Regions from separate parts of the Kribbella orskensis genome, predicted to be linked through region 2. Evidence: riboswitches for the same ligand, from Rfam matches in the RefSeq annotation. Region 2 holds a riboswitch; the other holds the start of a gene.
The links. Region 2 has a riboswitch for glycine ahead of gcvP (aminomethyl-transferring glycine dehydrogenase). Riboswitches for the same ligand answer to the same signal wherever they lie in the genome.
Positions count from the first base shown of each region.

Region 1: another riboswitch for glycine. It lies ahead of EV644_RS18385 (L-serine ammonia-lyase); the one in region 2 lies ahead of gcvP (aminomethyl-transferring glycine dehydrogenase).

Region 1 covers NZ_SLWM01000006.1:102,444-105,847, reverse strand. The annotation lists gene EV644_RS18390 (alpha/beta fold hydrolase) at 1-603, shown strand, start outside; gene EV644_RS18385 (L-serine ammonia-lyase) at 607-1,980, opposite strand; glycine riboswitch at 2,060-2,152, opposite strand; gene EV644_RS18380 (hypothetical protein) at 2,298-3,233, shown strand; gene EV644_RS18375 (DUF3817 domain-containing protein) at 3,230-3,404, opposite strand, start outside.
Region 2 covers NZ_SLWM01000002.1:22,988-26,391, reverse strand. The annotation lists gene EV644_RS05240 (MerR family transcriptional regulator) at 1-154, shown strand, start outside; gene EV644_RS05235 (dihydrodipicolinate synthase family protein) at 413-1,096, shown strand; glycine riboswitch at 1,112-1,225, shown strand; gene gcvP (aminomethyl-transferring glycine dehydrogenase) at 1,296-3,404, shown strand, end outside.

The sequences.
Region 1 (3,404 bases), on a different contig from region 2:
CCAGACCTGCCGGGCCACGGCTCGGCCGCACCACTGCCGGAGTACAGCTTCGGGTCGATGGCGGCGGCCGTCGCCGAGAGCCTGCCGGTACGTCGGGGTCTCACGGTGCTGGGGCACTCCCTCGGCGGGGTGCTCGCCCTCGAGCTCGCCAGCGGCCGGTACGACGTCCAGGTGGATCGGGTGATCGCGCTCGGCGTCAAGGTTGTGTGGTCCGAGGAGGACCTCGCGCGGGCGGCGGCACTGGCGACGAAGCCGGTGGCCTGGTTCGAGACCCGGGACGAGGCGGCCGCGCGGTACCTCAAGGTCTCGGGGCTCCAGGGACTCGTCGATCCGGCCAGTGACGCGGTGGACCACGGCTTGGTGCGCGAAGGTGAGACGTGGCGACTGGCTTTGGATCCGCGGGCGTTCGGGGTGGGTGCCCCGGAGATGGCGAGGTTGATCGCCGACAGCCAGGCGGACGTGGTGCTGGCACGTGGTGAGCTCGACCCGATGAACACGGACGCCGAGCTAGCGGCGCTGCACGATCGGGTCGTCACCCTGCCCGGCCTTGGCCACAACGCCCACGTCGAGGACCCGGCAGCGGTGGCGGCGACCACCCGCTGACCGTCAGCACTCGATGACGTTGACGGCGAGGCCGCCGCGCGAGGTCTCCTTGTACTTGACCTTCATGTCGGCGCCGGTCTCGCGCATCGTCTTGATCACCTTGTCCAGGGTGACCACGTGCACGCCGTCGCCGTGCATCGCCATCCGGGCCGCGTTGATCGCCTTCACCGCCGCCATCGCGTTGCGCTCGATGCACGGGATCTGGACCAGGCCGCCGACCGGGTCGCAGGTCAGCCCGAGGTTGTGCTCCATCCCGATCTCGGCGGCGTTCTCGACCTGCTCCGGAGTACCGCCCAGCACCTCGCACAGTCCGGCCGCGGCCATCGAGCAGGCCGAGCCGACCTCGCCCTGGCAGCCGACCTCGGCACCGGAGATCGACGCGTTCTCCAGGTAGAGCACGCCGATCGCCGCGGCCGCGAGCAGGAACTGGACGACGCCGTCCTCGGTCGCGCCGGGCACGAACCGGCGGTAGTAGTGCAGCACCGCGGGAATGATGCCCGCGGCACCGTTCGTCGGCGCGGTGACGATCCGGCCGCCGGAGGCGTTCTGCTCGTTCACCGCGAGCGCGAACAGGTTGACCCAGTCCATCACCTTCAGCGGGTCCACCGACCACTTGTCGCTGCTCAGCTTGTGGTGCAGCGCGTGTGCCCGGCGCGGCACCTTCAGGCCACCCGGCAGGGTGCCCTCGGTCTCACAGCCTTCGTCGACGCAGTCCTGCATCACCTGCCAGATGTGCAGCAGGCCGGCCCGGATGTCCGGCTCGGTCCGCCAGGCCAGCTCGTTCGCGAGCATCACCTCGCTGATCGGCAGCTGCGACTCGCGGCACCGGTCGAGCAGCTCGGCGCCGGACAGGAACGGGTACTTGAGCGGTGTCCGGTCCTGCACGATCCGGTCCCCGGCCGCGGCGTTCTCGTCGACCACGAACCCGCCGCCGACCGAGTAGTACGTCCGCTCGCGCAGACAGGAACCGTCGGCCGCGCGGGCGACGAACGTCATCCCGTTCGGGTGGTACGGCAGCGCCTTGCGCCGGTGCATGACGAGCTGGGTGTTCTCGTCGAAGGCGATCTCGTGCCGCCCCGCGAGCCGCAGCCTGCCGGCCTCCCGGATCGCGGCGACCCGGCTGTCGACCGAGCGGGTGTCGACCGCCTCGGGGTCCTCCCCCTCGAGGCCGAGGATGACCGCCTTGTTGCTGCCGTGTCCGTGACCGGTCGCGCCGAGCGAGCCGAACAACTGGGACTCGACGGCCGTCGTACGCTCCAGCAGACCGTCGCCGGCCAGGCCGAGAGCGAAGGTGCGGGCGGCTCGCATCGGCCCCACGGTGTGGGAGCTCGACGGGCCGATCCCGATGCTGAACAGATCGAAAACACTGATCGCCATGTGCGGAGGTTCCTTCCGGTCGTCATTGACCGATTGGTTTGCCTCCCCGCTCTGTCGGACTGCTGTCCTTCAGAGGTGCCTCGCCCGTGCGGTGAAGGTGCCTGAGAGATTCTTGGGGAGAGTTGCTCCTACGGCGCCCGGTTCGAGCCCGGGTCTCTCCCGCACGGGTTCATGCGGCTGCTGTGTAGTTGTCGGCAGTTGCCTGCAGTTGTCGCCTGGACGGTACGGCGCTGTCGCCACGCCCGTCAATCCGGCGATGGAGGCGGTTCCCTCTCGCGATGGATGCGGCCCCGGCCACCCGCGGCGAGGCTGAGGCCATGACAACGACCGCGCGTAATCCGGACGTGGCGCGGGTACCCCCGGCGTGGATGAGCTGGGTCCCCCGGCTGGCCCTCGGCTGGGCAACCGCCTACGGCCTCGTGCGAGTCTGGTTCGCCACCGGGCACGCGCCGGAGTGGAAGTTCCCGGGTGGCGACCTGCTGATCCCCGACTGGCCGTCGGTGGCTGCCTGCCTGGTCAGCGCGGCTCTGGTGGTCGCGGCGACCACCTGGCCGCGGTACCGGCTGGTGATCGGGCTGCTGTGGGCGGCGGCCGCGGGGTGGGTCGCCGTGTCCGCCTTGGCTCTGCTGGACGTGGTCGGTGGCCTGCTGCCGGGGCTGGGGATCCCCTGGGACCTGGCGGGGATGCTCAGCCGGATCGGTGCACTCGCTGGCGCGGCATTGCTGGCGGGAACGGCTCTGGCTCGGCAACGCCAGCTGGACCCGACCTGCTTCGGGTGCAGCGGCCGCAGGCAGTCACTGACCTCCACACCGAGGTGGGCGGTGGCAGCAGCGTGGATAGCGGTCGGGGGTTGCTTGCTCCGCTTGGCGGCCCAGGCTGTCGTCGGCTTCGACACAACGCCCCATGCCGCCGGTCTCTCGATGCTGATCTTCGAAGGCGGCTTCCTGCTCGCCGGGATCGCACTGCCGCTACTGCTGGTCTACCGGCTCGGCAAGGTGTTCCCGCGGTGGATGTTGCTGCTGCCGGGTGCCGGCCTGGGCGCGGGCATCACGGCGTACTTCGGTGTCGGCCTGCTGCAAATGACCGCCGAAACCCTGCAGGGCAAGGTCGCGTTCGACGGCATCGACCTGCCGCAGAGCTTCTTCTGGGTGGCAGTACCGGCCTACTTCGTCTGGGGTGTGGGCCTGGCCGTCGCGACCTACGCCTACTACCTGCGGACTCGCAAGCCCTGCAGGCGTTGCGGTCGTCGTTAGCGCAGGCGGCCGGTGCGCTGGGCCCAGAGCTCGAAGAACCAGGTGAACAGCGGCGGGATGCTCGCGGCCAGGGCGACCAGCGTGGTGAGCCAGGTCCAGCGCAGCGGCTTGCGGACGACTGCGACCGTGATCACGTAGGCGATGAAGATGGTGCCGTGGATCGGCCCGAAG
Region 2 (3,404 bases):
TGTCTTCGGCATCGCCCTCGGCGGTGTCTGGCGCGAGGTCGAGGGTTCGCTGTCCGAGCTGCCGACCGAGCGGCTCGACGCGCACGCCGACGGCTCCGAGGGCCACGCGGGCGACGAGCTCGCCGCCCGCCGTCGCGCCCGCATGACCGGCTGACCCGGCCAGACTCAGTGCGCCCACTCACCTCGGTAGATCTCCGCGGTGTGTGGGCGTCTTTGTTGCTGCCGCTCAACGCCGACGACAGCATCGTTTCGACCGCTTGGAGCAGCAGCTCGAGACCCTGCTGACTGCGGGCCTGGACGGTGTCTACGCCCACGGCACGGCAGGCGAGTTCCAGACCCTCACCGAGCCCGAGTTCGACGAGATCAATGTGCTCTGGCCGCCGCCTGCGAGGCCGCGAAGCTGCCTTTCCAGTTGGGCGCCAGCCACCCATCCGCCCAGCTGTCCTTGGATCGCGTACGCCGGGCCGCTGCGCTCAGCCCGTCCGGGATCCAGGTCATCCTGCCGGACTGGTTGCCTCTCAACGACCAGGAGACCACGGCTTTCCTGACCGGCGCGGCCGCCGCAGCCGAGGGAGTCTCGCTTGTCCTCTACAACCCACCGCACGCGAAGACGCAAGTCGGGCCTGAGCTGCTCGTCGACCTGGCGCGCGCAGTACCGACACTGGTCGGGCTGAAGTCGGCGGGTGGGGACGAGGAGTGGTTCGATCGCGCGCTGGAGTCAGGGGTGTCGCTCTTCGTGCCCGGGCACTTCCTGGCGAGCATGACCAGGCTGGGAGCGCACGGCAGTTACTCGAATGTCGCTGCTCTGTCGCCTGCTGGTGCTGTCCGTTGGTACGAGCAGATCTTGAAGGATCCAGGGGCTGCGCTCGACGTGGAGCGGCGGATCGGGGAATTCTTCGCGGAGCACATCGCGCCGCTGCAGAGCGCAGGTCTGTCCAGCCCGACGCTGGACAAGTTCCTGGCCACGGTTGGTGGCTGGGCGGACGTCGGCACGCGGGTCCGCTGGCCGATGACGTACGCCACCGAGCAGCAGGCAGACACCGCGCGGCCGGCTGCCGGGCGACTGCTGCCCGAACTCTTCGAAGGTTCCTGGTAACCTCGGACACGCCGTACACAGCACTCGGGAGAGTCCCAGCAGCTCGCGTCCTTCACCGGCACGGCGGCTGGGCGCCGAAGGGGCAATTCCTCCCCGGAACCTCTCAGGCCCATGGACCGGGTGCCTCAGGCGACTCTGGAGCGTGCATGCGTGACAGAGGGGGAGGCCACCGGCAATAGTCAGCAACGGAGCCTCTCAGATGACTGTGCATGAATCCCCGAAGATCTCGGCCGCGTTCTCCGACCGGCACATCGGTCCGCGCCAGGACGAGATCGCGCGGATGGTCCAGACCCTCGGGTACGCCGATGTCGACGCGCTGGTGGATGCCGCGGTGCCCGCGTCGATCCGCTCCACCGAGGCGCTCCGGCTGCCGGAACCCGCCTCCGAGGTGGACGCGCTGACCGAGCTGAGGCAGCTCGCCGCGCGCAACAACGTGGCCACCTCGATGATCGGCCAGGGGTACTACGGCACCTTCACCCCGTCGGTGATCGTCCGCCGGCTGGTGGAGAACCCCGCCTGGTACACGGCCTACACGCCGTACCAGCCGGAGATCTCGCAGGGCCGGCTCGAGGCGCTGCTGAACTTCCAGACCGTGGTGTCCGACCTGACCGGCCTGCCGACCGCGAACGCGTCGCTGCTGGACGAGGGCACCGCCGCCGCCGAGGCGATGACGCTGGCGCACCGGTCCAACCGCAAGAGCAAGAGCAACCGCTTCCTGGTCGACGCCGACTGCTTCGCGCAGACGATCGCGGTCGTTCAGACCCGGGCGGAGGCGCTCGGCATCGAGGTCGTGGTCGCCGACACCACCGACGGCCTGCCCGAGGGCGACTTCTTCGGCTTCCTGGTGCAGTACCCGGGCTCCGGCGGCGTCGTACGGGATCTGAAGCCGCTGGTCGCCGCCGCGCACGAGCGCGAGACGCTGGTCGCCGTCGCGTCCGACCTCCTCGCGCTGACGCTGCTGGAGGCACCGGGGGAGGCCGGGGCGGACATCGTGATCGGCTCGTCCCAGCGCTTCGGCGTGCCGCTGTTCTACGGCGGTCCGCACGCCGGCTTCATGTCGGTCCGCGCGGGCCTCGAGCGCTCGCTGCCGGGCCGCCTGGTCGGCGTCTCGGTCGACGCAGACGGCCACCCGGCGTACCGGTTGGCACTGCAGACGCGCGAGCAGCACATCCGTCGCGAGAAGGCGACCTCGAACATCTGTACCGCGCAGGTCCTGCTCGCCGTGGTCGCCTCGATGTACGCGGTCTACCACGGCCCGGACGGGCTGGAGGCGATCGCGCAGCGTGTGCACAAGCACGCCGACAGCCTCGCCGCGTCGCTGCGCGCAGGTGGGGTCGAGGTCGTCCACGACCAGTTCTTCGACACGGTGCTGGCCCGGGTTCCCGGCCGCGCGGCGGACGTCGTCGACGCGGCTCGGCAGACCGGCATCTGGCTGCGTCAGGTGGACGCGGACCACGTCGGCATCTCCTGCGACGAGAAGACCGACCCCACCGCCCTCGGCCGGGTCTGCCGCGCCTTCGGCGTCCGGTACGACGCATCGCTGAGCGGCGCCGGTCTGGCCGCCGAGGTGGCCCGGACCACGGAGTACCTGACCCACCCGGTGTTCAACACGCACCGGTCCGAGACGGCGATGCTGCGGTACCTGCGCAAGCTGTCCGACTACGACTACGCGCTGGACCGCGGCATGATCCCGCTCGGCTCCTGCACGATGAAGCTGAACGCGACCACCGAGATGGCAGCGGTCACCTGGCCCGAGTTCTCCGACCTGCACCCGTTCGCGCCGATCGAGGACGCCGCCGGGTACGTGAAGCTGATCGGTCAGCTGGAACGCTGGCTGGCCGAGGTGACCGGCTACGCGAAGGTGTCGATCCAGCCGAACGCTGGTTCGCAGGGCGAGCTCGCCGGCCTGCTCGCGATCCGCGGCTACCACCGGGCCCAGGGCAACGAGGACCGCAATGTCTGCCTGATCCCCGCGAGCGCGCACGGCACCAATGCCGCCTCGGCGGTGATGGCCGGCATGAAGGTGGTCGTCGTCAAGGGCAACGACGACGGCACGATCGACCTGGAGGATCTGCGGGCGAAGGCCGCGGAGCACGCCGAGAAGCTCGCGGCGATCATGATCACCTACCCGTCCACACACGGCGTGTACGAGGAGAGCGTGACCGAGGTCTGCCGGATCGTCCACGACAACGGCGGCCAGGTGTACGTCGACGGCGCGAACCTGAACGCGCTGCTCGGCCTCGCGAAGCCGGGCGAGTTCGGCGGCGACGTGAGCCACCTGAACCTGCACAAGACGTTCTGCATCCCG